DNA from 3 places in the Rhodosalinus sp. FB01 genome. Region 1 is predicted to be linked to each of the others. Evidence: riboswitches for the same ligand, from Rfam matches in the RefSeq annotation. Region 1 holds a riboswitch; each other region holds the start of a gene.
What was found. A riboswitch is a leader RNA that binds a small molecule or an ion and turns the genes downstream of it on or off. The one in region 1 is predicted to bind S-adenosylmethionine.

Region 2: another riboswitch for S-adenosylmethionine. It lies ahead of AB6A65_RS10425 (hypothetical protein); the one in region 1 lies ahead of AB6A65_RS15610 (hypothetical protein).
Region 3: another riboswitch for S-adenosylmethionine. It lies ahead of metZ (O-succinylhomoserine sulfhydrylase); the one in region 1 lies ahead of AB6A65_RS15610 (hypothetical protein).

What each region holds. Positions count from the first base shown of each region.
Region 1 is NZ_JBGFSH010000015.1:712-11,204, forward strand. It holds gene AB6A65_RS15595 (YeiH family protein) at 1-381, shown strand, start outside; gene AB6A65_RS15600 (cytochrome c) at 378-797, shown strand; gene AB6A65_RS15605 (sorbosone dehydrogenase family protein) at 901-2,184, shown strand; SAM-I-IV-variant riboswitch at 2,511-2,619, shown strand; gene AB6A65_RS15610 (hypothetical protein) at 2,745-3,170, shown strand; gene AB6A65_RS15615 (hypothetical protein) at 3,157-3,501, shown strand; gene AB6A65_RS15620 (metallophosphoesterase) at 3,501-4,427, shown strand; gene AB6A65_RS15625 (aldehyde dehydrogenase (NADP(+))) at 4,608-6,110, opposite strand; gene AB6A65_RS15630 (proline racemase family protein) at 6,190-7,215, opposite strand; gene AB6A65_RS15635 (NAD(P)/FAD-dependent oxidoreductase) at 7,375-8,628, opposite strand; gene AB6A65_RS15640 (proline racemase family protein) at 8,683-9,615, opposite strand; gene AB6A65_RS15645 (dihydrodipicolinate synthase family protein) at 9,621-10,493, opposite strand, start outside.
Region 2 is NZ_JBGFSH010000006.1:8,925-19,417, forward strand. It holds gene AB6A65_RS10420 (cation-transporting P-type ATPase) at 1-1,800, shown strand, start outside; SAM-I-IV-variant riboswitch at 1,872-1,975, shown strand; gene AB6A65_RS10425 (hypothetical protein) at 2,117-2,782, shown strand; gene AB6A65_RS10430 (hypothetical protein) at 2,779-3,291, shown strand; gene AB6A65_RS10435 (VPLPA-CTERM sorting domain-containing protein) at 3,741-4,418, opposite strand; gene AB6A65_RS10440 (VPLPA-CTERM sorting domain-containing protein) at 4,913-5,629, shown strand; gene AB6A65_RS10445 (hypothetical protein) at 5,783-7,399, opposite strand; gene AB6A65_RS10450 (glycosyltransferase) at 7,620-8,201, opposite strand; gene AB6A65_RS10455 (UDP-N-acetylglucosamine--LPS N-acetylglucosamine transferase) at 8,198-8,680, opposite strand; gene AB6A65_RS10460 (rhomboid family intramembrane serine protease) at 8,821-9,498, opposite strand; gene AB6A65_RS10465 (Coenzyme F420 hydrogenase/dehydrogenase, beta subunit C-terminal domain) at 9,664-10,493, shown strand, end outside.
Region 3 is NZ_JBGFSH010000001.1:327,204-337,696, forward strand. It holds gene AB6A65_RS01580 (TrkH family potassium uptake protein) at 1-385, opposite strand, end outside; gene AB6A65_RS01585 (VOC family protein) at 482-850, shown strand; gene folE2 (GTP cyclohydrolase FolE2) at 858-1,952, opposite strand; gene metZ (O-succinylhomoserine sulfhydrylase) at 2,075-3,256, opposite strand; SAM riboswitch at 3,318-3,396, opposite strand; gene AB6A65_RS01600 (DUF726 domain-containing protein) at 3,511-4,455, shown strand; gene AB6A65_RS01605 (glutathione S-transferase N-terminal domain-containing protein) at 4,477-5,184, shown strand; gene AB6A65_RS01610 (inner membrane-spanning protein YciB) at 5,270-5,896, opposite strand; gene AB6A65_RS01615 (EamA family transporter) at 5,889-6,791, opposite strand; gene ftsY (signal recognition particle-docking protein FtsY) at 6,979-8,295, opposite strand; gene AB6A65_RS01625 (GNAT family N-acetyltransferase) at 8,418-8,981, shown strand; gene AB6A65_RS01630 (hypothetical protein) at 9,055-9,468, shown strand; gene AB6A65_RS01635 (META domain-containing protein) at 9,564-10,493, shown strand, end outside.

The DNA.
Region 1 (10,493 bases):
ACCGCGGGCGAGACATCGACTCTCGTCAAATTGATCCGGGTCTCGTTCCTCGCACCGGTGGTGATCGTGATCACGCTTGTGTGGCAACGCGAACAGACGCGCGCGGACGGCACGCGGCCGCCGATCGTGCCCGGCTTCGTGGCGGGGTTCCTCTGCCTCGCCACGCTGAATTCGCTTGGCCTGATCCCCGAGACGCTGGGCGCGTTCCTGGCCGGGCTTTCGTCCTGGGCCCTGCTGGCCGCCATCGCCGCGGTCGGGATGAAGACCGACCTGCGCAACATCATCAAGGTGGGTGGCGGTGCGATCGCGCTGATCGTGGCCGAAACCCTGTTTCTCGCGGGGCTCGTCCTGGCCGGGATCAGCTTTCTGGAGTTCGCGTGACGATGGTCGCCCTGCTGGCCCCGAACGCCCGAAGCTCTTCGCTGAATTTCGCCGTGGCCGACTGGCGAACCGAATCGACGCCCACGCTCGGCCATCATCGACAGACGAGCCGCGTCGCGTGTCGCCTGCCACATGCCGCCGTCGGGCTACACCGCACGGATGCCTGCCACGGCAAAGAGGCGCAGGGCGTCGCGAGCTATCCGCAGCTGTCCGACAAGGCGCCGGACTACATCGCGAACCGGCTGAAGACTTACAGAGCCGGCGCGCGCGTCGGCCCGGACTCGGTTCCGATGATCCAGACCGCGAGGGATATTTCGGACACGGAGATCGCCAGCCTTGCGGTCCACGTGACACGCGCCTTCGACCGACGCGCGAAAGGCCCGGGCGGTCGGATGTCGGACATGCGCTTGCCTTGATCGGAAAACGATCGTGCTTACGTTTACAGCTTAACCGCCAACGCCTCCCGACGATCAATTCCGGGAGGCCGCATTGGTCGGAAGGCATTCAAGGGAGGATCACATGGCTTATCAAAGGGCCTTCGTCGCATCGCTGCTGACCGGGACCGCGATCCTTGCATCGCCGGCTTTCGCCCAGGTGGGGATGAACACCACCAGCCTTCAGCACGAAGTCGTGCTCGACGGGCTGGACAGCCCTTGGGACATCGCGTTCCTCGACGATGGAACGATGCTGTTCAGCGAGAAGTGCAACGGCCTTTCGGTGCGGTTGCCCGATGGGACGGTCAACGCGCTCTACGGCATGGGCGACGTCGATGGCTACCCGTCGAACGGGTCGGACCTGTTCTGCGAAGGTCAGGCCGGGATGATGGGCGTCGCCTTCGACCCGGAGTTCGAGACCAACCGGCGCATCTATGTCTATGCCACGTCCGACATGTCCGATCCGCACACCAACCGGCTGATGCGCTTCACCGTGAACGAGGACTTCACCGCCGTTTCGAACCGCGTCGATATCGTGGATGACGTGCCCTACAAGATGGAGGACTCCGATCATCCCTTCGGCGGGCCCGGTGCCCATAACGGCGGGCGCGGTCGCTTCGGTCCCGAGGGGGCGCTGTGGCTCACCACGGGCGACAACCACAATCCCGAGATCCCGCAAAGCCCGACGCTCATGGGCTCCAAGGTGCTGCGCATCCAGACGGACGGAAGTGCGCACCCCGACAACACCCCGCCCGAAGGCTTCGACACGCGGACCTACACCTACGGGCACCGCAACGTGCAGGGCATCGCCTTTCACCCCGAAACGGGCGACACCATCATCACCGAGCACGGGCCATGGCACTCCGACGAGATCACGGTGCTGGAAAACGGCGGGAACGGTGGCTGGGACCCGCGTGACAACATGGCGGGCCGGGGCGACTGTCCCGATGGCTATTGCGGGTACATGCCCAACCAGGACGAAGGCATGAACCGCTTCGAACGCGCGTCATTCATGCCGATGACGGATTTCGAGACCTATCCCGACGCGATGCCGCCGATCTGGGAGAACAACGGCTGGTCGCAGGGCATATCCTCTGCTGCCTTTCTCGAGGGCGAGCAATGGGGCGAATGGGACGGCGCCTTGGCCGTCGGCCTGCTGGGCATCGGCTTTGGCGGAACGCCCATCGGCCAGCGCATCGACGTGATCGAGCTCGAGACCCACGAAGGCGAGATCTCGGTGCGTGACGTGACCGAGATGACGCTGCCGATGCCGCCCGCGCGCTTCCGCTCGCTCGTGCTGGGCCCCGACGGCAGCCTCTACACCGCCGTCGACGGAGGGGCGGTCCACAAGCTGACGCCGGGCGACTGAGCCGGCAAGCGGGCCGCGCCACCTTCGCGGCGCGGCCTGCCACCGCAAATCTGCGTCTCGTCAGATCCGGTATCTTCGGCGGTGGCCGGGGCGCCGAAGCCGGCCAAGGCGCGACACGCTCGACCGGAGAGATGCGCGGGAGCGCGCTGGCGTGACGCCCGCGCGTGGCGCTTTGGAGCGTCGACAGGATCCAATCGGTGCGAGACGGTTCCCGGCCGCCTCCGCACGAGATGCACCGCTGCTTTCCGACCGTCCTTGCCAGATCACCAACATATGCGCGCCTGCCCCACCGGGGATTGCACTCCTTCGGCAGAACGACTATTTTTATTATGCATCTTGAGAAGAGCCCTAGCGCTCTCGCCAACCTGCTGACCCAGCAAGGTGGTACCCCAGAGTGGGGGATGCGGCCGAAGACTGGCAACGAAAGGGTGGCCCATGCGGACCTCTCCCAAAACCCGCCTTGTCGTGCGCCACGACGCAGGTGTCGCTCCGGTAAGATACCGGCGTGACGCGGTGTCCGCGCGCCTTCGGCCAATGTCACGTGCCGAAGGAGTTCCCTCATGATCCTCGACCTTCCCGACCAATGCGCCGCGACGGCGCGCACGGCGTTCGTGCGCCGGAGCCTCGCGCGGGCGGTGGTGCCCCGCTGGCAGGAGCGCGCCCGCGCGCTCGTGATGCTCGAGGCGATCCTCGCCCGCCCGAACGGCCCGGAGCGCGGGCGGCGCGACCACCTCGTCGCGGGCCTGCTGATCACGGCGTATCCTGTCAGCTACATCGCCATTCGCCTCGAGCTCGAGGGCCACGGGGCGCAGGCCCTCGCGCCGATCGCCGAGCAGCTCGAGCTCCCGCCGCCCGCCCACGGATGTTTCCTCTACCCGGGATACAAGTGGTTCTGGCCGCATCTGCGCGCCGTGCGGATCCTCAACGGCCATCGCTGGGCGCTCGCCGACCGGCGCGGCGCGGAGCTCTCCGATGTCTGGCGCTGAGCGGCTCTGGGGCCCGTGGCAGCGCCACGACGGGCGCGGCATGCCCGTGCCGGAGGGGACCGTCGTGGAGGCCGAGGCCCTGCCGCCGCACGGTCCGCCGAAGCACGGCGTCACCCGGCGGGTCGGGATCGCCGGCGTGGACCTCGTGCGCTCCTGGCACTGGACGCCCGAGAACCGGGCCCGCGGCTGCGACTGCGGCAGGGCGCTGCCGATCGATCGCTACCGGATCCGCCGCGCGCCCGGCATGGCGATGCTCGACCGGGTGCTGGCGGACTGCGCGCCGCGCGCCCCCGAGATCCCGATGGACACATTCGATCACGAGGAGGCCTGATGCACGACATCATCCCCGACATTCACGGCCAGGGCGAGAAACTCCACGCGCTTCTTCCGAAGCTCGGCTGGCGCCAAAGCGCCGCGGGCTGGATCAACGACGCGCCCGATCGCGAGATCGTCTTCCTCGGCGATTTCATCGACCGGGGGCCCGACAATGCGGGCGTGATCCGCACGGTCCGGAGCCTCATGGACGCCGGCAAGGCGCGCGCGGTCATGGGCAACCACGAGCTCAACGCGCTCCATTACCACGCGCGGCATCCCGGGACCGGGGAACCGCTCCGCGCGCGAAGCGCGAAGAACACCGCGCAGCACCGCAGCTTCCTCGAGGCCTTCCCGCCGGACGCTCCCGCGACGCGGGAGGTGCTCGCCTGGATGCAGAGCCTGCCGCTTTACCTGGAAACGGCGCGTTTCCGGGCGGTGCACGCTTGCTGGGACGAGGCCGTCATCGCGGCGCTCGCGCGGGAGACCCGGGACGGCGTCCTCGACGAGGATCAGCTCGTTGCCGCCGCCGACAAGGACCACGCGCTCCACGCGCGTGTCGAGACGACCACGAAGGGGCCGGAAGTCCCTCTGCCCGAGGGGCACGTCTTCCACGACAAGGATGGGCGTCGCCGCGCGCATGTCCGCCTCAAGTGGTGGCAAGGCGAAGCGGCGAGCTGGGCGGACATCGCCATATCGGTGCCCGATCCCGCCGAACTGCCGCCCGGGCCCCTGCCGGAGTTCGCGCGCGCCGGCGCCTACCCCGCCGGCGCGAGACCCGTCTTCTTCGGCCACTACTGGCTCGACGGGCGGCCGGCTCTCCAGGCGCTGAACGCCCTCTGCCTCGACTACTCGGCGGGCGGCGACGGGCCGCTGCTGGCCTACCGCGTGCAGGGTGACGCGGCACGGCTCGACGTGGCGCACATCGTCAGCGCAGGTGGGTGAGGCGGCAGAGATCAGCCGCGATCGGCAACTTGACGCCGAGCGCCGGTGCGGCCCAACCGAAGCCCGCCCGGAGCTCGCATGAGGCCCGGACCGAGGACCCGGCAAGGTCCACCATGAAACCGGCAGCAGGCCAGCCTTGACCGCCCCATGGGGGCGGGCCCAAGGGCGCCCCCTCGCTTTCTACCTCAAGTCTTCGGGCAGGAGTTCGCCGGGAATGTTTTGATAGCAGACCGGCCGCAGAAAGCGACGTATGGCCAGCGTGCCGACCGAGGTATGACCGAAATTCGTACTGGCCGGATAGGGGCCACCATGCACCATGCTGTCGCACACTTCGACACCGGTCGGGAAGCCATTGGCCAGCAGGCGCCCAGCCTTCCGCTCGATGATCGGCATCAGGCCGCGCGCACTCTCGGTGTCGGCGTCGTCCATGTGAAGGGTACATGGCAGCTGTCCTTGCAGCGACCGGGCGACATCTTTCATCTCGCCGGAATCCGACACCTTCACGATCAGACCCAGCGGGCCGAACACCTCTTCGCCAAGCACGTCGTTTTCCAACCACTCCTTGCCGGTCGTGGCGAAGAGATAGGGTGTGGCAGTCCGCAGGTCGCACGTCGATGTCAGGATCTCCTGCACTCCCTTGCTGGCGGCCACACGGTCGCGGCCCGCACGATATGCCTGCGCAATACCGTCCGTCAGCATCACCTGCGCCGCCTCGGGGTCCAGTGCCGCGGTGGCTGCGTCCATGAAGGAGTCGGCCTCGGGCCCGTCGATCAAAATGGCGATGCCGGGATTGGTGCAGAATTGTCCCGCCCCCATGGTGAGCGATCCGGCCCACCCTTTCGCGATTTCGTCGCCGCGCGCCTTGACCGCCCCAGGCAACAGAAACATCGGGTTGACCGAACCGAGTTCGCCGAAGAAGGGGATCGGCTCTGGCCGCTTCGCGCAGAGATCATAGAGCGCCCGCCCCCCGGCAAGACTGCCGGTGAACCCCACCGCACGGATCAGCGGGTGCTGAACGAGCGATTGCCCGACCTCCCGGCTGCCGCCCTGGACAAGCGAGAAGACACCTGGATGGACGCCGCAGGCTTCGATGGCTGCCGAAATGGCCTCGGCCACGATCTCGGCGGTGCCGGGATGTGCGCCGTGCCCCTTCACCACCACCGGGCAGCCAGCCGCCAGCGCGCTGGCCGTGTCGCCGCCAGCCGTCGAGAAAGCCAACGGGAAATTGGACGCACCGAACACGGCCACAGGCCCGATCGGCCGCTGCATCATCCGAAGATCCGGGCGCGGAGCGGGCTCCCTGTCCGGCCAGGCGGGATCGTGGCGCCGATCCAGATACTCACCCTGCTCGATATGCTCGGCGAAGAGGCGGAGCTGTCCACATGTGCGGCCCCGCTCTCCCTCGAGCCTCGCCGGGGGCAAGCCGGTTTCTCTCGTGCCGGTTTCAGTGATCCGGGCTCCACGCGCTTCGATCTCATCCGCGATGGTGCGCAGGAAAGTCGCTCGCGCGGCGCGGGACAGTTCGGAATAGGATGTGAAAGCTTCCTCTGCCGCGCGGACCGCCTGGTCGACGTGCTCCGGGCTGCCGGCGGCAAAATTGTCAGGATCGCCTTCCACGGGAGCGTTCGCGAACGTCTCGTCGTTTCCAATCCATTCGCCTGCGATAAGATGTTTTCCGATCACGGTACTTTTCCTTTCTCATTGATTTCTGACCAGGCTGAGGGTCTCGGACCGAATGGGGCTCTCGGGAAACGCGCCCAAGCTATACACCCCATGTATCCTTCAGCCTGTAGCCCTCCGGCCAGGGATCATCGGGATCGAGCAAGTGCTGATGGATGCCGGTTATCCATCCTCGACCGGTGATTTGCGGGACGATTGCAGGCCGGCCTGAAACCTGCGCTTCCCCATGGATCGTGCCGATGAAGGTCGAGCCGATGATCGACACGGCCTCGAAGGTTTGCCCCACTCGCAACTGATTTCTGGCGGCCATCAAGGCCATTCGCGCAGAAACGGCAGTTCCAGTTGGCGAGCGGTCGATTTTCCCCGGTCGGATCGCAACGGCGGACCGTCCCTCGAGGCCTGTCCGCGTCGCCGTTACCGGGCCGCGGAAGGCACAGAACGAAATATGGTCCCAGTCCGGGTTCTCGGGATGGGTGAACCCGAGCTGTTCATTGGCGGCCCGCGTAATCCCGACCCCCAGCCTGGCCAGATCGGCCGCCTCGTCTGCAACCATGGAAAACCCGAGCGCCGCAGCATCGACGACAACGAAACTGTCTCCGCCATACGCGGTATCCACGGTGAGGGTGCCAAACCCGGCGACCTCGAGCTTCGCGTCCAGCTTGTCAGCAAAACTGGGAACGTTTCGTACGCTGATGCTCTCTGCCTTGCCGTTTCGGCAGGTCGCACGAACATGGACAAGGCCGCCCGGCGCCTCGAGAACCATTTCGGTGACGGGTTCCTTCATCGGGACAATCCCGGAGTCCAGCAGCACCGTCGCGACGCATATGGAGTTGGAGCCCGACATCGGGGGGGTATCTTCCGGCTCCATTATGATGAAGGCCGCATCGGCATCGGGATTTTTCGGCGGGACCAGCAGGTTCACATGGCGAAACACCCCGCCCCTCGGCTCGTTGAGCATGAAATTGCGCAGCGACTCCTGCTGTTCGATGTAGGTTCGCTGCTCCCAGAGCGTCTTTCCGGGGGGCGGCGCCACGCCGCCCACGATCACGTCGCCGACCTCTCCTTCGGCATGACACGAAATTACATGGATCGTCCGAGTGCTTCGCATGTCTGACCTCTGGCTAAGCTCTGTGCCCCGTGTGGCGATGCGCGGCGTCGGGCGCGGCAGAAAACCCTTCAAGACCGATCGCCCGGAACGGTGGCCCGTCATCAAGGGACGTAGGCGCCTGAATGATGTTTTCGGCTGGAACGTTCATTCCGCACCAGGTCATGTGAAACGCCGCGCCGAGAATGGCGCGGCGTCCAGCGGTGGGGTCACCCCACAGATCAAGGCTTGCACCAACTCGGCTGTTCCGGCCGCCTGAGTCAGCCCGAGATGCCCGTGGGCGAACGCGTAAACGACCCGATCCGTGCGCTGCGCATGGCCGATGACCGGCAGGCTGTCGGGCAAGGAAGGGCGGAACCCCATCCACTCCCTTCCCCGACTGGCGTCCAGACCCGGCATGAACGCGCTGGCTTTGTCGCGAAGGATCTTTGCACGCTTGAAGTTCGGCGGACGAACCAGACCGGCCAGCTCGACCGCGCCGCCGACACGAACGCCGTCCTGGATGCGGGAGGCCACGAAGCCGTGGTCCGCAAACGTGATATGGGTCCGGAGGTCGAAGCCTGCTTGGCGAATTGTCGTGTTGTAGCCGCGCTCCGTCTCGAGCGGGATGCGATCGCCAAGAGACATCGCAAGTGTCCGCGACCAGGCACCCGCGGCGACAATGACATGGCCCGCCGAAAGCGTGACTTCCGCCCCGTGTAGCGTGATCCGTTCGTCCCCGGCCTGCAGAGCGCGCGCGTCCAGCCTATCGACCACGCCGCCCCGCGCACGAAACACCGACAGGAGGTGCTCGAGCCAAAGCATGGGATCCCGCGTGTTGATCCAGTCGGGCGTATATCCGGCGTGGGTGAATTCGGAACTGAGGCCCGGCTGGAGTTCCGCGATCTCGGCCGGCGACTCCAACAGATCAAATCGAATGCCGTACTGCCGGCAGGCGTCCCAATAGGAACGGCTTCGCTCGAACCGTCGGGCGCCCTGGTAAACCCTGAGCTGTCCCTCTCGTTGCAGCAGATGTTCGCCGCTCGTATCCGCCACCTGGCGTTCGAGGGCGGCGCGGGACAACTCCATGAGGGCGGCTTGCGCTTCCATCAGCCTGGGGAAGCGATCCTTCCAGCTTGCCCGCCAGAACCTCAAAAGCCAGGGCGCGATCGCGAAGACGTAGGACGGATCGACGGAGAGCGGACCCAGGGGATCCGCGAGCCACCTGGGCGCGGCGCGAATGATCCCGGGTGTCGCGAGCGGAACGATGTCCGAAAAGGCGAATGCACCTGCGTTCGCGAACGACGCGCCATTTCCGGGGGCGCTTCGATCGACAAGCAGGACATCGCGGCCCGCCGCCTGAAGTGCGATCGCGATGCTCACGCCGATCACCCCGGCGCCGATGACGATCACATCATGGTCGGATTGATCCGTCATTTCATCCCGATGGGGGCCAGCGGCCGATGCGCCTTTTCTTGGCATGACCGCATTTCAGTAACGGATCCCGCGCAGATAGGGGTCGGCGGGATCGAAGATCAAAGTCGCATCGGATGTGACGAAAGCCTGGCCGGTGATCGTCGGCACGATGCCCCCATCGGCACCTGGCTCGTAGCTTAGGCCGTAGGTGCTTCCGATGATGCTTTCCTGAATCCACTCTTGCCCTGCTTGCCACTCTCCGTCCGATGCGAGGCACGCCAGCTTGGCAGAGGTCCCGGTCCCGCAGGGAGAGCGATCATAGGCGCCGCCGGGACAAAGCACGAAGTTCTTGCTGCGGGCGCGCGGGTCCAGGGGTGGGCCGAACAGCTCCACATGATCGATCCAGGCGCCATTCCTGCCGGTGATCCCGTCGCGTTCCAGCGCGCTTCGAATGTCGAGCGCCAGATCCGTCAAGGGCCGGATATTCCGTGGCGCGATGGCAAGCGGCGAGGTCTTCACAAGGAAGAACCAGTTGCCCCCCCACGCGACGTCGCCCGTGATCTCCCCCACGCCGTCGACGGCGACAGAGACGCCTTTGTGCAGGCGATAGCTTTCAACGTTCACGACCGAAGCGGTATGGGCATCGTGCAAGTCCACGTCCACGGCCCCGACGGGCGTATCGATCCGATGGGCACCTGGCCGGATGGCGCCAAGATGCGCCAGCGTGACCGTCAGACCGATGGTCGCATGACCGCACATCCCGAGGTTTTGCAGCGTATTGAAAAAGATCACCCCGGCTGCGCAACCGGGATCCGTGGGCGCGACCAGAAGGGCGCCGACCATGGCGTCATGCCCCCGCGGCTCGCACAGAACCGACGTGCAGAAGTCGCGATGCTCCGCTTCGAGACGCGCCGCACGTTCGGCGAGCGGCCCGTCTCCCAGATCGGGACCGCCGTCAACGATGACGCGTGTCGGCTCACCTGCCGTATGGCTGTCGATCACCCGCATGAGCGCTACAGCCCTTCTTTCCTGGCCCAGTCGTCGAACCAGACCCGGAAAAGCTCGTATTGCGCTTCGATATAATGACGTTGGGCATCCGAGAGAGCATCCGTCTCGTTGAAATGCAGACGGTATTCCTCTTCTCCGTTCAGCACCATGAGATGCTTGTAGTAGAGAACGAGGTCCGGTCCCTCGTCGAAGCTCGACAGAACAGCAAGAGCCTCGTCCAGCTCACGTGCCTGGCGCCGCGCGAGCGCGTCGCCCGTGGCGGCCTTCTGGCTGAGTTCCGTCAACAGCAGCACCTGCCGCGGCAACGCGTTTCCGATGCCGGTAATCGCGCCGGTTGCGCCACAGTTCACGAAGCCATGATAGACTGCGGTATCGACACCGATCATCAGCGTGACGTCGTCATCCCGCGACGTGATGAACTCGGCCGCGTAGCGCAGATCGGCGGCGCCGCCGAACTCCTTGAAACCGACAAGGTTGGGATGTTCCGCACGCAGCGCGAAGAAAAGATCTGCCCGGGTGGCAAAGCCGTAATAGGGGCTGTTGTAAATCACTGCCGGAATGTCGGGCGCTGCCGACAAGATCGCCTTGAAGTGATCGCGCTGCGCCTCTGGAGAAGAGCCCCGCGACAGGACACGCGGGATCACCATCAGCCCGAGCGCCCCGACCCGCGCGGCATGCGCGGCGTGGGCCACGGCCGCGCGGGTGTTCACGGCCCCCGTCCCCACGACGACCGGAACGCCCGCTTCGACAAGGCGCGCCACACCTTCCATCCGCTCTTCGTCCGTCAGCAGCGGCCAGTCGCCCATCGAACCGCAATAGACGACGGCCGACATTCCGGCGTCGATCAGCTCTTTGCCCTTGCGCATAAGTGCTTCGTA
Region 2 (10,493 bases), on a different contig from region 1:
GTGCAGGCGATGGCGCGGCGCAACGCCATCGTCCGCCGGCTGCCGGCGATCGAGACGCTGGGCTCGGTCTCGGTGATCTGCTCGGACAAGACCGGTACGCTGACCCGCAACGAGATGATGGCGGCGACGCTGGCGGCGGCGGGCCGGGTCTACTCGGTGGGCGGCAGCGGCTACGCCCCCGAGGGCGCGGTGCGCTGGCGCGAGGCGGACGCCCATCCCGACGAGCACGCGGTGCTGACCGAGATCGCCCGCGCGGCGGCGCGTTGCAACGACGCGCGGCTGCGCGGCGCGGAGGATGGCTGGCACGTCGAGGGCGACCCGATGGAGGGCGCGCTCATCGCGCTTGCGGGCAAGATCACCGGCGACGGGGCCGAGCCCCTGCGCGCGTGGCGGCGCGCCGACGCGATCCCCTTCGACGCGGCGCACCGCTACATGGCGACGCTGCATCACGGCCGCGGCGGCGAGGCCTGCATCCACGTCAAGGGCGCGCCCGAGGCGGTGCTCGCGCTCTGCGCCGACCAGCGCGCGCCCGATGGCGGGGTGGCGCCGCTCGACGCCGGGCACTGGAGCGACGAGGTCGAGGCGCTGGCCGCGGAAGGCCAGCGGGTGATCGCCGTTGCGGCGCGCCCGGCGCCGCGGGAGATGGAAACCCTCGAAAGCGCCGATCTCGAGGGGCGCCTCACGCTGATCGGGCTGATCGGGTTGATCGACCCGCCGCGCGCGGAGGCCATCGAGGCCGTGGCCGAGTGCCACGCCGTGGGCATCCGCGTGAAGATGATCACCGGCGATCACGCGGCGCCGGCGCGCGCCATCGCGGCCAGGATCGGTCTGACGAACCACGACCGCGTGCTCACCGGCGCCGATCTCGAGGCGATGGACGACGCCGCGCTCGCCGACATGGTGGTGGAGACCGACATCTTCGCGCGCACCTCTCCCGCGCACAAGCTGCGCCTCGTCACCGCGCTGCAGGCGCGCGGGCTCACCGTGGCGATGACCGGCGACGGGGTGAACGACGCGCCCGCGCTCAAGCGCGCCGACGCCGGCATCGCGATGGGGCTCAAGGGCAGCGAGGCGGCGAAGGAGGCCGCCGAACTGGTGCTGGCCGACGACAATTTCGCGTCCATCGCGGCAGCGGTGCGCGAGGGGCGCACGGTCTACGACAACATCAAGAAGGTGATCAGCTGGACCCTGCCCACCAACGCGGGCGAGGCGATGACGATCATCCTGGCGCTCTTCGCGGGCCTCGCGCTTCCGATCACGGCGGTGCAGATCCTGTGGGTGAACCTGGTCACGGCCGTGACCCTCGGCATCGCGCTGGCTTTCGAGCCGTCCGAGCCCGGCACCATGCGCCGCCCGCCGCGCCCGCGCGGAGAGCCGCTGCTGACCGGCGGGCTGATCTGGCAACTCGTGCTGGTCTCGGGGCTCTTTCTCGCCGCGGTCTTCGGCGCCTTTCTCTACGCGACCGACCGGGGGTATCCGGTCGAGCTGGCGCAGACGATGGCGATGAACACGCTCGTCGTTCTCGAGATCTTCTACCTCTTCTTCATCCGCAACATCCACGGCGCCTCGCTGCGCCTGACGGCGCTGCTGGGCACCCGGGTCGTCTGGATCAGCGTTCTGACCGTGACCGGCCTTCAAGTCGCCATCACCTACCTGCCGCCGTTGCAGCGGATCATGGGGACCGCGCCGGTGCCGCTGGCCGACGGCGTGATCATCGTGGCGATCGGCGCGGTCTTCTTCGCCCTGATCGAGACCGAGAAGCAGATGCGGCTCGCCTTCCGGGCGCCGGCCGCGGGATGACCCGCGCGCCCCGGGTGAGACCGGGGCGCGAGGATTGGGGTTGCGCGACGATTCGCGAATGAGGTAATGTGCGCGTGCATCATGAGTGGGGCGCGAGCCTCCGCCAACCTGCCGACCCCGGCAAGGTGGCTGCCCGCAAGGCGATGTGGCCGACACGGCAACGAAGAGGGGCGTTTCCTTCTCCTGGTGCAATTGATTGCCGGCCCCGTGCCGTCGGGACCGCCGCGCGCATGCGGCGCCCTCGGCCGATCGGGGCCGCGCACCCACCGCGACGACGGCGCGCGCCGCCGCGTCGCCCAGCCAGAAGGAGGCCATGATGGCCACGACATCAGACCCCGGAACCGCCCTGACGCCGCCCGATCCGCAGCGCTTCGGACTTGCGTCCTTCCTCGAATTGCTGCCGGGCCGGGACCCCTTGCCCGGCCAGTCGCCGGCCGCATTCCCCGCCTTCGAGGCGGGGCTTCTGCGCGCGCTGGCGCCCGTCACGCCCTACGAGGCGGTGATCGCGGAAAACCTGATCGCGATCGAGTGGGACCTGCTGCAGCACCGCCGGATGCGCGACCGCGTCCTTGCGCGCCAGGTCGAGCACAAGATCACGGAGGCCGTCGTCGAGGCCTGCCACGCCCGCCACGAGGCGCATCTCGACCAAGCCTGGGACGCGTGGATCGAGGCCGGCAAGTCCGAGGAGGATTTCCACGAAGCGCCGTTCGACCGGCCGGGCGCCCTGAGCGAGGCGACCGAGCTCGCGGCGCGCGCGGTGTCGCGCGACGCCGGGACCGTGGCCGCGGCGGAGGCCGAGATCGCGGCGCTCGGACTGGACATGGTCGCGCTGATGGCCGAGTTCTGGCAGGCCGGCGAGGTCGCGACGCGCTTCCATGACCGCAAGATCGCCGAGCTCGAGCCGCGCCGCCGCGAGGTGAAGCGGGATCTCGACGCGCTTCAGGCCGCCCGCCCGATCGAGGCGGTGGCGGAGGTGTCGTGACCAGCGCGCGCCAGGTCGCCGCCAACCGGCGGAACGCGCAGCGGAGTACCGGGCCGCGCTCCGCTTCGGGCAAGGCACGGGCATCGGGCAACGCCCGGCGCCACGGGCTGACCGCGGCGCCCGCGCCCGAGGCGGTGCAAAGATGGCTCACGGTGATCCTCGATCGTACGGAACTGCCCGCCGCGGCGGCCTTCCGGGAGGAGGAGGGGCTCTCCCGCGCGCTGGTGCTCGCGCGGGCGGAAGCGCGGGTCGCCGGGCTGGAGGCCCGGCTCGCGGCGTTGGCCGGCGGGCCCGGTCACGCGCCCGGCGTCGAGGACGCGATGGTGCTCGTCGGTCGCAAGGTGACCGAAACGTGGATCGACGGCCAGCTTGTCGAGACCCGCGTCCGCGAGAAACATGCGCCGGAGAGCGAACTCGCCCGGCGCTACCTGCGGGAGGCCAGGGGCGCGCGGAAGCGCGCGTTCCGGGGCTGGGTGGACTGGCTGCGCCAGGCGGGCGTTCCGGCATGACGGGCGGTTTTCCGAAACGAAGCCGATCCCGGCGCGCCCTCGGAAGGTCGTGCGACGGGCGGCGGACACCTGGCGCGTCGCGTCGGTTTTCCGAAACGAAGCCATATGACGGGCGGTTTTCCGAAACGAAGCCGATCCCGGCGCACCCTCGGAAGGTCGGGCGACGGGCGGCGGACACCTTGCGCCTCGCGTCGGTTTTCCGAAACGAAGCCATGCAAGCGCACCGACGATCCAGTCGCAGGGCGACCGCTTCGACGACGTTTCCCGAAACGAAGCCATTTTCGCACCCGCCGCGCGCCGCGGCGGCGGCCAGGTGTCTCCGGGGGCTTTGGTCACCGCCGCGTGCCGATCGGACCCGCTCGGACTGCCTATGCATGTCGGGGCTCATGCCCAACGAAAAACGGCGACTTGTCACCAAGCCGCCGTCGTCGGGCGTCGAGACGCCGAGGTCAGGCGCGCTTGCGTCTCCGCATGACGGCCAGCCCGCCCAGCCCGGCAAGCAGCATCAGCCCCGCGGCCGGCGCCGGCACCGGGGCGACAAGATCCGCGGAGCCCTGCAAAGTGCAGAAAGCGCACCCGCTGGCGGTGGATTTGAGAGTGATGACATGCGTGATCGAATAGGACGTCATGTCGAAAACGCCGCCCGTGTCCGAACTTGCGGAGGTGTTTCTCGACGCGATCTCGTTGAGTGGGGTGGCTCTCTCGAACAGTGTGGCCCCGTAGAACGTCTCGACGGTGCCGGAGCCGCGCTGCGTGTTCAGGTTCTGGGTAAGCCGGTAGGGACCCGACACGCCGGACGCGGTGTTGTCGAAGATGTGCGACACCTCGAGAGTGATGTCTGCGGAAGTGACCTTTTCGGAAAGGAAAAATGCGTTCAGGTTCGCGAAGAGCCCGTCGACCGGGGGAAATGCCGCGTTCGCGCCCGACGCGATTGCCAGTGCGAACCCACCGAACGCTCCGTAATAGTCCACGAGGTTATCGGGCGCAGTCCCATCGGCGCCGGCGGCAATCATGACAGAGTGCCCGTCCCGATTGTCGATCAGCTTGAGCGTCAGCGCGCTGGCCTGGAGCGGCACGAGGATCAGCGCGAGGCCTGCGAGTGCACGTTTGACAATCTTCAAATTCATACCGTCTACCTTCTCTTCGATGTCACGACATCGCGGCTGTCGCGGCGATGGTCGTGCATGGCCTGTTCCTCGAGGTTACCGAAGGCATGGTGTTCCGACAAGCCTCTTTTGCGCCACATTTTGGTTAAAGAGGCTGCGCTGCAACAATATCCGGAAACGGTAGCGCCAGATCCGGTGGGGCTGTCGAGACGTTTCGGGCCGTGCGGGTCTGCGATGTGTTCCGGTTCGGAAGGGGCGGTCCGGGACTACCGGCGGCCTCGTGGCGACAGCGGAGGCGTTCGACTTGCGATCCCGCGGCCGGCGGGGCCTTCGCCCGTCCCCGCGCCGTACCCGTCCCGGCAGCACCCGTTCCGGGCCCGGTGCGTGCCCAGAGAACAGACTGTTTCCGCCTTGATGCCGACACATTTCTTGCCGGGATCCGGGTCGATGGTGTACCTATGGTAAAGACAACGGAGGTGAACCGTGCGATTCGCCGTCAATTTAGGGGGTAAGTCATGAGATTTTCCAGAATCACGAGTGCGGTGGCCGCCGTTCTCCTCGGATCCGCAGCGCATGCCACGACGATCACGATCGAAACCTTCGACTTCACCGAGTGGCAGAACGTGACCGCTGGTGGCATCGTGCAGGATTTCGAGTCGATCCACGACGGCGCGAATTTCGTTAGCGGGTCGGAGGGCGAACTCGACGGCCCGCTCTCGACGAATGTCGGCACCTTCAGCTCCCTCGGGGGCTCCGGGTCGGGGTCGACCTGTGCTGCCAACAGCACGACGGGCTGTACGCAAATCGCGCTTGAAAACGATGAGGGGATCAACGATCAGGGCAATCTCGTTCCCGAAAACGGCGAGTGGTCGCTCAGCTCGAACGATACTCTGGGTATCCAGTGGGATGCCTCGACTGGCGGTGTCTTCTCGCGGCTGGTGTTTGGCATCCGTGACGCAGCGGATATCAGCGACATCTTCGTCACCATCACTGCCAATGGGGCATCGAAACAGATCGGCCCGAATGAAGCCAGCGGGTCGGAGTATCTGGTCGTGGTTAGCTTCAGCGAGGCGGTGAGCTCTGCGCTCGTCAAGATCGAGAACAGCGAGAACAAGCCCGACGACGCGTTCACGATCGACGGCGTTGCCGCTGTGCCGCTGCCGGCCTCGGCCTTGCTGCTGCTCGGGGGCATTGGGGCCCTGGGGGTCGCGCGGCGCCGGCGCCGCGCCTGATCCAAGCCGGCTACCACACGCACATCGCGCGCCGTGGCTCCTCGCCGCGGCGCGCTTTTTCTTGGGGCACGCGGGCGGAGGATCGTCGGTCAGGATCGCGCTGCGCGACGCGCGCCCGGATCCCCCACGCCGCGCGTCGCTCCTGCAAGCGCCTCACGGCCTGATAACGGGCACCTCGCGCAGCACGGGCCGGCCGTCGGGCAAGGCGTCCACCGGATAGCGCACGCCGCGCAAGGCGCCATCCGGGCCGCGCCGCCGCCCCGCGGCGTCGTACCGGGTGTCGCCCGAGGCCCGCGACCGGGTCCATCCCAGCAGGCTGCCGTCCGCGCCGTAGCGGTAGACGTCGGTCCAGTCGGTGACCGGAAAGAGTGCCGGGTCGGCGTAGACGTCGTCCGGGGCCGCCCGCACGATCCGCGCGATCCTCTGGCCGCCGTCGGGCGCGGGTTCGTAGACGCGCGCCTCATGCGCGGGCAGCAGCACCGACACGAAGCCCGGCGCGCTGTCGTGCACGCCGTTCGAGGCGAAGACCCCGATGTCGATCCGCGGCGAGAGGACATCGTCGCGCCCGGGCACCGGGCGGGGATCCTGCCACTCCAGCGTGATCCGGGCGCGCCGGCCCGCGGCGTCGAGCGGCTCGATCCGCGTGCGCGCCGGATCGCCGCGCAGGAGCGACCAGGTGAACCGCAGCGGCCGGCCGTTCGGATCGCGGGTCTTCGCGGCGGAGACGATCATGCTGCGCCGCCAGACCGGCGCGCGCCAGACACGCGCGATGGCCGAGGGCGTGTCGAAGAGCCGCTCGCCCAGCCCCTCGCCGAAGACATCCACGCCCGGGCGGGCCTCGGTCTCGGCGGCCACCTCGAGGCGGACCATGGGGGGCACGGCGTCGGGTGCGATGGCGTTCGCGAGCGCCACCATGCCGGACAGGTTGATGTCCCCGGCAGCGAAGACCGTGGGATGGGCGCGGCCGGTCAGGTAGGTCTCCCGGCGCAGGATGCCCAGCCGCGCGCGCCGGTAGACCATCTGCAGCGGGGGCGCGACGAGCCCGGCGCGCTGCAGCGCCGCCTTCGGGTCGGGGCGGAACGCCGCGAGGATCATCGCGAGCGCCTCGAGATGCGGGCGGTCCGACCCGGAGGAGCCCTGCGAGACGAGACAGTAGGGCGTGTTGGCGGGAAAGAGGTCGCCGTGCTCGGGGTCGTGATCCCTGTGTTCGGGAAAGACCCGGAGCGCCCCCGAGGCGTAGACCCGGAAGAGACGATGCGCGCCGTCGGGCCGGGTCAGCGCGGCGCGGGGCAGGGAGCGCCAGAAGGTGGTTCCGACCAGCGCCATGGAGCAGTTGCCGATAAGCGGCGCGTCGAAGAGCAGGCGCAGCCCGAGGCCGCGCGCCAGACCGTCGTCCTGCGCCGCCTCGTCATAGACCGTCGCGGTCAGCTGCGGGTGGTCGCCGGCCGGAAGGCGGGAGTGCCCGCCGTCCAGGTTGTCGTAAAGGTCGCCGTGGTTGCCCGCCGCGGCGCCCGACGCGAAGAGCGCCGCGAGGCGCCGGTGCGCGGGTGTGCGCGCCTCAGGATCGACGACCGCCGCGCGTCTTTCGTCGAAGGCGACGCGGGCGAGCAGCCAGCCGCCCGGCTCCAGCCGTTCGAGCGCGGCGCGGCGCACCTCGAGCCGGCCCTCGCGCGCGACGAGGCCCGGGCCGCGCCCGCGCAGCTCGGCCCGCGCGCTCAGCGGCGCGAGGGCGAGGGCCGTCACCAGGGTTCGGCGGGACAGACGGGGCATGGCGCGGTCTCGGTCCTTGTTCCGGGCGCGGTTCGCGGGGCGCGCCGACGCGCCGGGCCGCGTCGGCTCGTGCGGGAGGTGCGTTTCGGGCCGTGCCCGCCGCCGCGCCGGGCGCGCGCCGGGTGCGGGCCCCTCCCACCGTCACGAAGCTGGCCGAAGACCATGCCCGGACGCAAGGGCCGGGAATGCCGCAGGCTGCCGCGCGCCCGCCGCGCCCCTATCAGGACCGCTGGCGTCGGGCGTGACCGGACCGGGCGGGCGGTGCCGCGTCGGAGGCGCGGGTCTCGCGCGCGCCCCGATGCCCGTCGTGGATGAAGTCGCGCAGCGACGCGATGAGGCGTTCGTCGGCGTAGGTCGGCAGGGCGTCGGCCGCGGCGTCCTGGCGATCCTGTGCGACGAGCCGGTCGAGGATCTTCGGGATATCCGCTTCGCTCGCGGCGATGGTCAGGCCGCTGCGCTGGCCCAGATGCCGCACGGTCGCGACCTGATGATCGTTCCTCTGCTCGCCGTATTGCGCGCGCCGCGCGAGCACGACGAGCGGTTTGGAGAGGGTCAGGGACGTGATGATCGTGCCCATGCCCGCGTGGCTGACGATCACGGTCGCCTGTTTCGCCTTCGCCACGAACTCCTGCGGCGTGATCCGCTCCTCGAAGGTGAAGGAGGCGGGGCGGTAGCTGTTCGGTCCCAGGCAGCCGACCTGCCCGAAAACCGGCAGGTCGGCGGAGGTCTCCGCGCACCATTCGTCCACCGCCCGGGTCAGGCGGTCGAAGGGAAGCTGCGTGCCGACGGTGAAGAAGATCAAATCACGGACCCCTTGTAATCCGGGCCGTCGGGCGACGCGAGATGCGGCCACTGCGTGAGCCACAGGTCGGCGTGCGGTCCGGCCTTCTTGCCGGACAGGGACAGTTTCTCGGCATTCGCCATGCTGTCGACCCAGGCGGTCCGCGCGCCCATCAGCCCGCCGAGCCGCACCGCGAAGAAACCCGGCGCCGCGCCGGTCGTGATCACCACGTCGGGCCGCAGGCGCAGCACCGCGAGCGCGGTTTGCAGCAGGCTCAGGACGAGACGGGCCTTCTGCCAGCGGTTCGCCTCCTGCACGACGACGAACCCCGGCCTGGCCTGGCCACGGGCGGCCGCGGCGCTTTCCGCCTCCGACCGCAAACCGGGATCGGTGCTGACGAACGTGACCTCGCAGCCGTCCCAGGCCGGCTGCAGCCGCAAGAGTTGCATCCAGTGGCCCCCGGCGGAGGCGACGGCCATGATGCGGATCGGTCTCTTCATCGCGTTTCGGGCTCCGTCGGCTGCTCGAGGCTCGCATCCATCGGCTGAGGGCTATCCCGCCTTCCTGACCTTTGCGCGGAGACTCTGTGGCGTAAACAGGAAACTGCCAAGGACGGCGCGGGCCGGTCCGGGCCGCCGGGTCAATCGCCGGGGCAGGGCCGGATGTGCCGCGGCCCGATGATCGTCGAGACCAGAGCCCCGCCGAGAAATCCGCCCAGATGCGTCTGCCACGCCAGCACGCCGCCCAGAAGATACCAGAAGATCACGTTGAGGGCTGCGAGCGCGGCGATGTCGCGCCAGACCGGCCAGCGGCTGAGACCCGCGGCGCGCAGCTCGTCCAGTTCCCACGCCTTCCAGGCGCCGGCGAGCCCGAAAAGCGCCCCCGATGCGCCCACCATCGGTTGCGGGCTGTCGCTCAGGACCGCGAAGGCCGCGCCGCCCAGGACCGCCGATGCGAGGTAGATGACCACGAAGCCGCCCTGACCGGCGCGGCGCGCCACGATGCCGCCGAGGATGAGGAGCACCAGCATGTTTCCGGCCAGATGTCCGAGGCCGGCGTGGAGGAACGCGTAGGTCGCGAACATCGTCGCGGGCTGCAGCGGGTAGTTCGGGCGCCAGTTGTCCAGAAGGCCGCCCCAGAAAGCGCCGTTGTGGTAGGCGAGCGTGCGCCAGGCCGGACTGCCCCACCATCCGGCATCCGCGCCCGCGAGACAGGCCTCGACGAGCAGGTTGATCGCGACCAGCGCGAGGACGGCGCCGGGCAGACCGACGCGCCGGCGGGCGCCGGGTCCCGAATGTCTCGTTCCAAAGGGCCTCATGACCGTCTCCTGCAGGCTGACGGCAGGGTTGACAAGAGGCGCCGCGCCGCGCCCCTTGCCGGCCGCACCGGGTCCCGCACCCATCTGCGGGCTGGACCGGGCAGGACGGCGGATGCGAAAGGTAAGCGGGCCCAGGATTGCATGACCCCGAGGGATCGAGACCGAATGACCGAGAGCCGCGCCAGAACCGAAGCCCCGTCGCCGTCGCTGGCCCGTGTCGCGCGCGGCAACCTCTGCGCCGGGTGTGGCGCGTGCGCGATGATCGCGCCCGAGCGCGTCAGCATGAAGATGGAGCCGCCGGGGTTCTTGCGCCCGCGCCAGTCCGGGGCTCTGACCGAGACAGAGGAGCGGCTGATCTCGCAGGTCTGTCCCGGGCTCGGCCAGACGGTGGACGCCGGCGAGCGGCGGGATCACGCGCTGTGGGGGCCCTACCTGGAGATGCGCGCGGGGCATTCGACCGATCCCGGACTTCGCTTCGACGCGTCCTCGGGCGGTGCGCTTTCCGCCCTTCTCGTGCATCTGCTGGCGGAAGGAGAGGTCGACGGCGTGATCCAGACGCGGGCGGCCGAAGCGCCCCCCTACGCCAACACCCCGGCGGTCTCCACCAAGGTTTCGGAAATTTGTGGGGCCGCAGGCTCGCGCTATGCGCCCTCCGCGCCGCTGGCGGGCCTCGGCGCGTCTCTCGGAACCGGGCGCCGTTTCGCTTTCGTCGGCAAGCCCTGTGACGTGGCGGCGCTGCGGGCGCTGTCGCGGCAGGATCCGCGCATCGCGGAAACCTTTCCCGTGGTCCTTTCCTTCTTCTGCGCCGGCGTGCCGTCGCAAACCGGTGCCGAGGAGGTGGTTCGTGCGCTCGGTCTCGACCCGTCCGGGATCACGGCCTTCCGGTACCGTGGACGGGGCTGGCCCGGCCAGGCCACCGCGACGCGGGCCGATGGCGTCAGCCGCTCGATGAGCTATGCGGAAAGCTGGGGCGGGATCCTCAGCCGCCACGTCCA
Region 3 (10,493 bases), on a different contig from region 1:
GCAGGCCCTTCGGCAACTCGTCCAGGCCGACGATCACGGTCGAACCGGTCGTGGTGATGCCCGACATGGCCTCGAAATAACTGTCCACGAGATTCAGTTGCGTTGCGCCGATCATGAAGGGCAGCGCGCCGAACAGCGGCAGAACGGCCCAGACACCCGTGGTGAGCAGGAACGCCTGCTGGATCGACAGACCTGCCCGCGCGCCGTTGGCGCAGCCCAGCGCGATGAGCCCGCCCGAAAGCCCGGTGACGAAGGCGCTCTGGGCGAAGACGGGCCAGTGGCCGCGCCCCTCGGCGATGTCCACCAGCATCGGCAGAAGCATCGCCGCGCCGAGCACGGCGACGAGCAGGCCGATGACGTATCCAACCGGGCGCAGATCGAACATGAGGCGGAGCGTTGGCGGGCCGTCGCGCGGCTGTCAAGCGCGCGCCTTGCCCTGCGCCGCGTCTTCGTGAGACGCTCGCGAGGTGGAGGGCACGCGATGGACTGGAAACCCGAGGGGCAGACGAGCGTGGCCCCCTACCTCATCGTCTCCGATGCGGCGGCGCAGGCCGAGTTCCTGAAGGCCGTGTTCGGCGCGGAGGTGCTGGAGGCGCACCGCCACGAAGGCGGCGGGATCAGGCACATGACGCTGCGCCTCGACGACGGCACGGTGATGATCGGCCAGGCCCCGGACGGGCCCGAGGCGCATGTGCATGTCTGGGTCGCCGACCCGGCCGCCGCGCACCGCACCGCGCTCGCCGCCGGGGCCGAGGAGGTGCAACCGCCGCGGGACACGGCCGAGGGCGACAGCCGCGCCGGCGTCCGCGTTGGCGGCATCACCTGGTGGATGAGCCGGCACCGCGGCTGAGCGCGCGTCAGCGCGCGTGGATCAGCGTGGCGAACAGCTTCGGATCCAGGCTTTCGGCGGCGAAGGTGTCACCCTCGGTCAGCACCGAGATCGCGTCGTGGCTGTGCAGGCTCTCCTGGTGGCTGGCCGCCACGCGAAAGTCGCCCACCCGCGCGTCCTGCTCCAGCTCGGCGGCGAAAAGCCGCGCCGCGTCCTCCACGAAGATAGGGTTCGCGGCGTTGAGCTCGGCGAAGGCCTGCTCGTCCTCGCGCTTGACCATCACCTGGGTCTCGGTGGGCACCGCGCGGCGGCAGAGTTCCACGAGATCCTCGAACCACAGGCACCCCTCGCCCGTCAGTTCGACGGAGACCCGCGCCACCGACCGCTGCGAATGGGGCGTGGCGAGCTGGCTCCGCTCCCGCCGCGCATGTTCCGACAGCTCCAGCGAGCAGGGGCAGGTGGACGAATACACATAGTCCAGATGCATGATGCGGCGACGCTGGCCCGCCGTCTCCACCAGTTCGAGCGCGATGTCGTAATACTGGTAGCCCGACAGGCCCGAGCGCAGGCTCTCCACCCGTACGGGGAAGGAAAAGCGCATCATGATGCGCGCGTCGAGGCTGTCGAGATCGCTCTTGTAGTCGTCGAGCGCCGCCTCGATCACGTCGAAGCTGAACACCCGCTCGGCGTGGGCGTAGAAGCTCCGCATGATGCGGCTCATGTTGATGCCCTTCTTCTCGGCTTCCAGGCTCACCGTGCCGGTGACGGACGTCTCGAGCGTCAGGTCGCCGTTGTCGCGGGTATGGAAGCGGATCGGCAGGCGGAAGTTGGAGATGCCCACATGCTGGATCGGCCGCCGCGCGCCGCGGATGAGCGCGGCCGGGCCGTTCTGAAGGTCCGGCAGCGTGGCCTTGTAGGCCGCGTCGGCGCGGAAATCATCCGGATAGTCGCGCGCGAGTTCGGGGTAGCCGTCGTGCCCGGGCAGCAGGCGCAGGACAGCCGGGTCGAGCGCGGCGATCTCTTCCTCGCTCGCGTCCTCGATCCAGCGCCGCAGCCGGGCCAGCGCCATCTCGGCCTCCTTGCGGTCGGGCGCCGTTTCCATCTCGCTCACATGCACATTCATCGGGCTCGCCCCTTCGGCAGATCCTCTGTCGGCTGAAGACATAGGACGGGCGCGGGCGGAAATCCAACGGCGACGCAGCATTTTCCGGCCCGCGCCCGGCGCTCACGCCGCCCCCGGACCGCTCATGCCGCGTCGAGCGCGCGGGTCAGATCGGCCAGCAGATCGTCGCCGTCCTCGAGCCCGCAAGAGAGCCGCACGAGCCCCGGCGTGATCCCCAGCACGGCCTTCTGCGCCTCGGGCAGGCGCTGATGGGTCGTCGTGGCAGGATGGGTGACGATCGACTTCGCATCGCCCAGATTGTTCGAGATGACGACAAGATCGAGGGCATTGAGGAAGCGGAACGCCGCCTCCTGCCCGCCGGCGAGCTCCAGCGCGAGCATCGTGCCCCCTGCGCCCATCTGCCGCTGCGCCAGCGCGTGCTGCGGATGCGAGGCGAGGCCGGGATAGAGGACGCGCGACAGCTTCGGATGACCCTCCAGCGCCGCGGCCAGCCGCGCGGCCGTCTCGGTCTGCGCCCGCACCCGCAGATCCATGGTTTCCAGGCCCTTCAGGAGAACCCAGGCGTTGAAGGGCGAAAGCGCACCGCCCGTATGCTTCATGTAGGGCTCCACGGTCCCGCGGATGAACTCCCGCGTTCCGAGGATGACGCCGCCAAGCACCCGGCCCTGCCCGTCGATGTGCTTCGTGGCGGAATAGATCACGACGTCCGCGCCCTGCAGCGCGGCCCGCGAATGGACGGGGGTGGCGAAGACGTTGTCCACGACGACGGTCGCGCCGGCGGCATGGGCGATGTCCGAAACGGCGGCGATGTCGATGACGTCCAGCGTGGGGTTCGAGACGGATTCGAAGAACGCCGCGCGCGTGCCGGGGCGCAGCGCCGCGCGCCACTGATCGAGGTCGGTGCCATCCACGAAGCTCACCTCGACCCCGTAGCGGGCGAGCACCTCCTCCAGCACGTAAAGGCAGGAACCGAAAAGCGCGCGGGCGGCCACGACATGATCGCCCGCCCGCAGCATCGACATGAGCGCGCCCGACACCGCCGCCATGCCGCTCGCGGTCGCGAAGGCGTCCTCGGTTCCCTCGAGGCCCGCGATGCGATCCTCGAACATTGCCACCGTCGGATTGCCGTAGCGGGCATAGATGAACTCGTCGGGGCCGGCGGCGCGGAACCGCGCCTCGGCGGCCTCGGCACTGTCGTAGACGAAACCCTGGGTGAGGAAGAGCGCCTCGCTCACCTCCCCGTATTGCGAGCGCCGCGCGCCGCCATGCACCAGCCGCGTGCGCGGCTTCCAGCCCTCCGACATCCTGCACCTCCCCCGGGGCTCGCCCGGACGAAAAAGCCCCCACGCGCGGTCAAGCGAACGGGGGCCCTTCGTCTTGACCTCTTTAGCGGTATCTTTCGCGTGGCCCGCAATCCGGTGAACAAATCGCCACGGGACCGCGGTTACCCGCGGCGCTGTTGCACGTCAACACCGTCACGAATCCGTAACCCCGCCGTCACGCCAGTTTCGTATGGCCGCCCTAAGCGTTGCCCACAACATGTAGTGGGGCATGGGCGATGCCGCTTCTGCGACTGGATGCACTGGGCGAGACGCCGCACCTGCACGGGAGTGCCGATGCGCCCGGGCCGCTGCTCGCCGAGGCGGCGCGCACGGGCAGCGGGCCGATCATCGTGATGGTGCATGGCTACAAGTTCCGTCCCGGCCACCCCGCGCGCTGCCCGCACGGCCACATCCTCTCGCTCGAAGAGCGCGGAGACTGCTGGAAGGCGCTCAGCTGGCCGCGCGGCCTCGGCTTCGGCGCCGGCGGTCCCGAGGAAGGGCTCGGCATCGCGCTGGGCTGGAACGCGCGCGGCACGATCTGGCAGGCCTACGACCGCGCGGCGGGGGCGGGGGCGGCGCTTGCCCAGGCGATCGAGGTGCTGCACGCCACCGCGCCCCACCGTCCGATCCATGCGCTCGCCCATTCGCTCGGCGCGCGGGTGGTGCTGCAAGCCCTTGCCCGGCTGCCCGAGCGGGCCGTGACCCGCGCCATCCTGCTCGCGGGCGCCGAGTTCGCCAGCCGTGCCGAGGCGGCGCTCGCCACGCCCGCGGGCCGCGCGGCGGAGATCGTCAACGTCACGAGCCGCGAGAACGACCTCTTCGATTTCCTGCTCGAGCGGCTGATCGCCCCGCCGCGGCGGGGCGACCTCACGCTCGGCCACGGTCTCGGCGACCGGCCCGGCGCGCTCACGCTCCAGCTCGACGACCCGGCCACCCTCGCCGTGCTGCGCGCGCGCGGCTTCCCCGTCGCGGCCCCGGCGCGGCGCGTCTGCCACTGGTCGGCCTATCTCCGCCCGGGCGTCTTCGGACTCTACCGCGCACTTCTCCGCCGCCCCGAGACCCTGCCGCTCGCAGCGCTCCGCGCCCAGCTGCCCCAACGCCCGCAACCCCGATGGTCACGGCTTCTTGCGCCGGCGCACGGGGACGCGGCCTTGTCATTGCTGCCGAACACGTCATCCTGACGGCGAGCACAGGAGGCCCGGATGACCCGACCGATAGAGTTGCATTACTGGCCCACGCCCAATGGCTGGAAGATCGCCATCGCGCTGGAGGAGATGGAGCTGCCCTACGAGGTCAAGCTCGTGAACATCGGCAAGGGCGACCAGTTCGACCCCGCGTTCCTGAAGATCGCACCCAACAACCGCATGCCCGCGATCGTGGACCCCGAAGGCCCCGACGGCCGGCCCATCTCCGTCTTCGAATCGGGGGCGATCCTGCAATATCTCGCCCGCAAGACCGGGCGCTTCCACGGAAGCACCGAGCGCGAGCGCGTGGCGGTGGAAGAGTGGCTCATGTGGCAGATGGGCGGGCTCGGCCCGATGGCCGGCCAGGCGCATCACTTCCTGAAATACGCGCCCGCCATGGATCCGCCGCAGGACCTGCCCTACGCCAAGGATCGCTACCGCAACGAGACCGCGCGGCTCTACCGCGTGCTCGACACCCGGCTCGCCGAGACCCGTTACGCGGCCGGGGAGTTCTACTCCATCGCCGACATGGCGATCTGGCCCTGGGCCTCGCTCTGGGAAGGCCAAGAGCAGACGCTGGACGACAAGCCCCACATGAAGCGCTGGCTCGAGGAGGTGGGCGCGCGCCCCGCCGTGCGGACGGGCCGCGACCTCGCCGCCGAGATGCGCAGCTCCGCCGCCGACGACCGCGAGGCGCAGAAGATCCTGTTCGGACAGAAGGGCTAGGGCCGCGCCCGCCCCTTCTTCTTGGCGCAAATACTCTCGGGGGGTGAGGGGCGACGCCCCGAGGGGGGCGGACAGCCCCCCTTTTTCAGCGCCCGCCCTCGTCCCCGTCCTCGATGTGATGCTGGAGCGCCATGATCTGCCACCAGAGGAAGACGAAAAGCAGGATCGGGAAGCCGAAGGTCTCGATCTTGACCCAGGCGTCGGTGGACATGGTGCGCCAGACGAACTCGTTGCCCACGGCGAGCGCGGCGAACATCGCCGTCAGCCGCCGCGTGAGGATCATCCAGCCCTCCTCGCGCATTGGCAGCGCCTCCGAGAGCACGTAGGCCAGCAGGCTCCGCCCCCGCAGAAGCCCAAGCCCGAGCAGCGCCGCGAAGAAGCCGTAGACGATCGTCGTCTTCATCTTGAAGAAGCGCTCGTCGTTGAACCAGGCGGTGAGCGCGCCGAAGAAGACCACCATGATCGCGGTGAAGACCTGCATCCGGCTCATCCGTCCGGTCAGCCACCAGAGCACCCCAATCGAGGCAAGCAGAATCGGCACGAAGGCTACCGTCGCCACGATGAAGCCGGAATATTCCGTGCCGGCGATGGTGAAGACGTCGTCCCTGAGCCGCAGGTAGATCACGAAGAACAGAAGCGGCGGGCCCAGTTCCAGCGTCTGCTTGAGCCAGGGAGCCACGGGCTTCGGGTCGGTGGGGCGGTTGTCAGCCATTGGCTTCCACTATCACGGCCCCCGCCGCGATCAAGGCCATCAGCGTGATCCGGCGCGGCCCAACCGTCTCCTTGAGCACGAGCCAGCCGATGAGGGCGGCGAAGACGGTCGAGGTCTCGCGCAGCACCGCCGCCTCGCCCACGTCGTCGAGCCGGGTGGCCAGCATCACCGAGCCGAAGCTGCCGAAGGCCACGAGGCCGCCGATCACGCCGCGCAGCATCAGGCCCGCGGCCGCGGGCCGCGCCGGCATCCGCCGCCAGTGGAGGTAGACGAAGCCCGGCAGCATGATCCCGTCGAGCAGGAAGAACCAGGCGAGGAAGGTGAAGGGATCGGCGGTGGCGCGGATCCCGTAGGCGTCCCAGGTGGTGTAGAGCGCCACGAAGAGCCCCGTGGCGAAGGCGAGGCCGAGCGCCGCGGGCAGCGTCTCGCGCGCTGTGGGCCAGAAGGCGAGGTTGTAGGCGGCGAGGCCGAAGATCCCCGCCAGAAGGACCGCGAGGCCCAGCCACTGCATCGGCGTGAACGCCTCGCCGAAGATCACGAGCGCGCCCAGCACCGCGAAGAGCGGCCCGGTCCCGCGCACCACCGGGTAGACCACCGTATAGGCCCCCCGCGTGTAGGCCAGGGCCTGCAGGATCTTGTAGCCCAGGTGGATCGCCATGGCCCCGGCGAAGATCGGCCACATGTGCGGCTCGGGCCAGGGCACGACGAAAAGGGCGAAAGGCGCGGCCATCGCCGCATAGGCGGCATCGATCGCGCCGCGGCTGAGCCAGGGGTCGTGCCGGCCCTTCTGCAGCGCGCCGAAGACGGCGTGCAGGAAGGCCGCGAAAAGCGCGAGCGCGGCGGCGAGCGTCTCGCCCGCCGCCGTGCCCTCGAGCGAGACGAGCCACGCGCTCATGCCCGCCGCGCTGTTTCGGGCGCCCGCCCTGGCCGGGCGCGCACCGGGCGCGGTGGCGCGGGCGGGCCGGTTCGCGGTGCGGAGCAGCGATTCGAAGAGGCCATGCGGGCATGGCGGGTGTCTGGGGCCGACGGCGACGGCTGCGCGGCCCCTGCCGCGGGGGCGGCGCCCCCGCGGGCGCGTCCATTCATGCCGAGTTGTCCAGCCCGGTCAGCGCGGCGGCGAACTCCTCGGGATCGAAGGGGGCGAGGTCGTCGATCTGCTCTCCCACGCCGATGGCGTGGATCGGCAGACCGAAGCGGTCGGCGAGCGCCACCAGCACCCCGCCTTTCGCGGTGCCGTCGAGCTTCGTCATGACAAGACCGGTCACGTCGGCGATCTTGCGGAACACGTCGACCTGGTTGAGCGCGTTCTGGCCCGTGGTGGCGTCCAGCACCAGAAGCGTGTTGTGCGGCGCGTCGGGGTCCTTCTTGCGGATCACCCGCACGATCTTGGCAAGCTCCTCCATCAGGTCCTGGCGGTTCTGCAACCGCCCGGCGGTGTCGATCAGCAGAAGGTCCGCGCCCTCGGCCTCGGCCTTCGTCATCGCGTCGAAGGCGAGGCTCGCGGGGTCCGACCCCTCCGGCGCGGTCAGCACCGGCACGCCGGCGCGCTCGCCCCAGATCTGCAACTGCTCCACCGCGGCGGCGCGAAACGTGTCGCCCGCGGCGATCACGACCTGCTTGCCCGCGGCGCGGAACTGGCTTGCGAGCTTGCCGATGGGCGTCGTCTTTCCGGACCCGTTGACGCCCACCACCAGAACCACCTGCGGGCGCCTGGCATAGATCGGCAGCGGCTTCGCCACCGGCTCCAGGATGCGGGCGATCTCCTGCGCGAGCAGGCGCTTGCTCTCCTCCACAGAGAGTTTCCGGCCGAACCGGCCCTCGGCCATGTTCGCCGTGACGCGCAGGGCCGTATCCACCCCCATGTCGGCCGCGATCAGCAACTCCTCGAGGCGCTCCAGCATCTCGTCGTCGAGGCTGCGCCGCATGACGGGCGCATCGCCGCGGCGCCCCAGAAGCCGGCCCAGAAGACCGCGGCCTTCCTGCGGCGGCTCTTCCTGCGGCGTGTCGCCGGGGATCTCCACGGGCATCGGCCCGGGCCCCGGCTCGCCCGGTTGCGGGCGCTCGCGCGGCGGGGTCGCGGGCTCGGGGTCCGCCGGGCGCGGCTCTTCGGGCGGCTCGAACGGGGCCGGGGCGGGCTCCTCCTCGGGCGGGCGCGCGGGCTCCTCCTCGGGCGCGGGCCGCGGCGCGGGCTCCGGTTCCGGCTCCGGTTCGGGCGCGGGCGAGGGGATCGGTGTCGGTTCGCGCTCGGGCGACGGCTCGGGCTCGGCCGGATGCTCGGGCCCGCGCCCGGGCGCGTCCGGCTCGACGGCGCCGCCCTCCTCGACAATGGCCTCGAGCCCCTCGTCGATCTTCGACGAGGACTTGAAAAGACGGTCCTTGAGCTTTCTGAAAAAGGCCATTCGCGCACGCTTTCGGTTTTTCTTCACCTAACCACTGGCGCGACGGGATGGAAGGGCAGAGCCGCCCCGCCTATGATCCCCGAGGATGGCATCGTTCTGGCGGAGCAGCGAGGAAACGACCGATGACGAGGACCGGAAAGACCGCGCCGCGCCGCGATGACCCGCCTGCCCCCGCAACGGGCAAGACGCCCGCCGCCCCCGCCGCGATGTCGGACCTGCGCGGCGCGGACCCCGACCTTCGCGCCAGGGCGCTGCGGCTCAACCGGATGCACGAGGCCGAGACATCGCCGCTTCGCGCCGGCGACCTCGAGGCGATGTGCGCCGCCGCCTTCGCCGCGCCGGCGTTCGGGGACGGCACGGGCTTCCTGATCGCCTTCGACGAGGGCGCGGCCTATGACAGCCCGAATTTCCGCTGGTTCAAGGCGCGTTATCCCGCTTTCGTCTACGTGGACCGGGTGATCGTGGATCCGGACGCGCGCGGGCGCGGTCTCGCACGGCGGCTCTACGCCGCGCTTTACGACGCGACGCGGGCGAGCGGGCGCAGCCTGATCGCATGCGAGGTGAACGTGGCCCCGCCGAACCCGGCCTCGCTGGCCTTTCACGCGCGCGAAGGCTTCGACGCGGTGGGCGAAGGCGCGTTCCTGCCGGGCAAGCGCGTGGCCTACATGCTGCGGCGCCTGCCCTGATGGACCGCGCATGCCGGCCCCTCGGCTGCAATGAGCGGTTAACATCGCCGCGCCGCCATGGCAGGTTCGAAAAATGTCGTACCGCACCCTTCACGCCCTGACCTGCGCCGCGCTTCTGGCCGCAACGCCGCTTGCGGCCGCCGAGCCCATGAACGCCGAGGAGTTCGACGCCTACACGCGCGGAAAGACGCTCTATTACGGTCAGTCCGGGCAGGCCTACGGGGTCGAGGAATACAAGGACGACCGCGAGGTGGTCTGGTCCTTCCTCGACGGCGAGTGCATCGAGGGGCGCTGGTACGAGGACGCGCGCGGCTACATCTGCTTCGTCTACGAGGATGACCGGCTCGGGCCGCAATGCTGGCAGTTCTTCCGCGCACCGGGCGGCGGGCTGACCGCGATCTTCGAGGATGACACCGCGGTGCCGCTCTACGAGGCGGGGGAAAGCGACGAGCCGATGCAGTGCCTCGGCCCCGAGGTGGGCGTCTGATGGCCGCGGGGTCGCGCGCCCGTTACAGAATGCCGGCACGCTCGCGCCCGGCGGACACCGTTCCGATGACACATCACCCCGCAAGGAGACGTTCCATGCCCGTTTTTCATCGCGTTGCGGCGCTTGGCCTGACGCTCGCCCTGACGGCGCTCGCGCCGGGCGTCTCGGCGCAGGACAGCCGCTCGATCGAGGGCCGCGCGTCCTACATGGCGCGCATCGCCCTGCCGCCCGACGCCGAGATCGCGGTGGAGGCGCGCGGCTTCAACGACGAAAGCCTGGGCTTCGTCCGCGAAGCCACCGAGGGCGCGCAGGTGCCCCTTCCCTTCTCGGTGGACATCCCGCAAGGCCTGCGCGCCGATCTGCGGGTGGCGATCTTCGTGGACGGCGCGCCGCGCTGGCTGAGCGCGCCCGTGGCCGTGGAACCCGGCGCAGAGCCGGTGGACGTGGGCGAGGTCATGCTGCGGCCCTACACGCCGATGGGATTCACCAGCGAGATGGTCTGCGGCGACCGGCGTCTGCGGCTCGGCTTCGCCGGCGAAAAGGCGCTTCTGGACACCGGGACCGCCGTGATCGAGCTCGATCAGGTGCGCGCGGCGTCCGGCGCGAAGTTCGAGGCCGCCGACGGTTCGGCCATGGTCTGGACGAAAGGCGACAGCGCAATGGTCGAAATCGAAGGCGAGGCGCTGCCGGAGTGCCGGCTCGTGCCCCCCGACGCCGCGCCCGCATGGACCGCGCGCGGCAACGAGCCGTTCTGGACGCTGGAGATGCAGGGCGGACAGGTCACCCTGACCACCGGCATGGGCGCCGAATCGGTGACCGCCCAGCTTCCCGATCCCGTGATCGCGGACGGGGCCTTCGGCTACGCGATGCGCGAGGCCGACATCCGCCTGACCGTGGCCGAGACGATCTGCCGCGACAGCATGACCGGAATGCCCTATCCCGAAACCGTGACCGTCGAGACGCGCGAGCAGACGCTTCGCGGCTGCGGCGGCGCGCCGATCGAGCTTCTGACCGGGCGCGAGTGG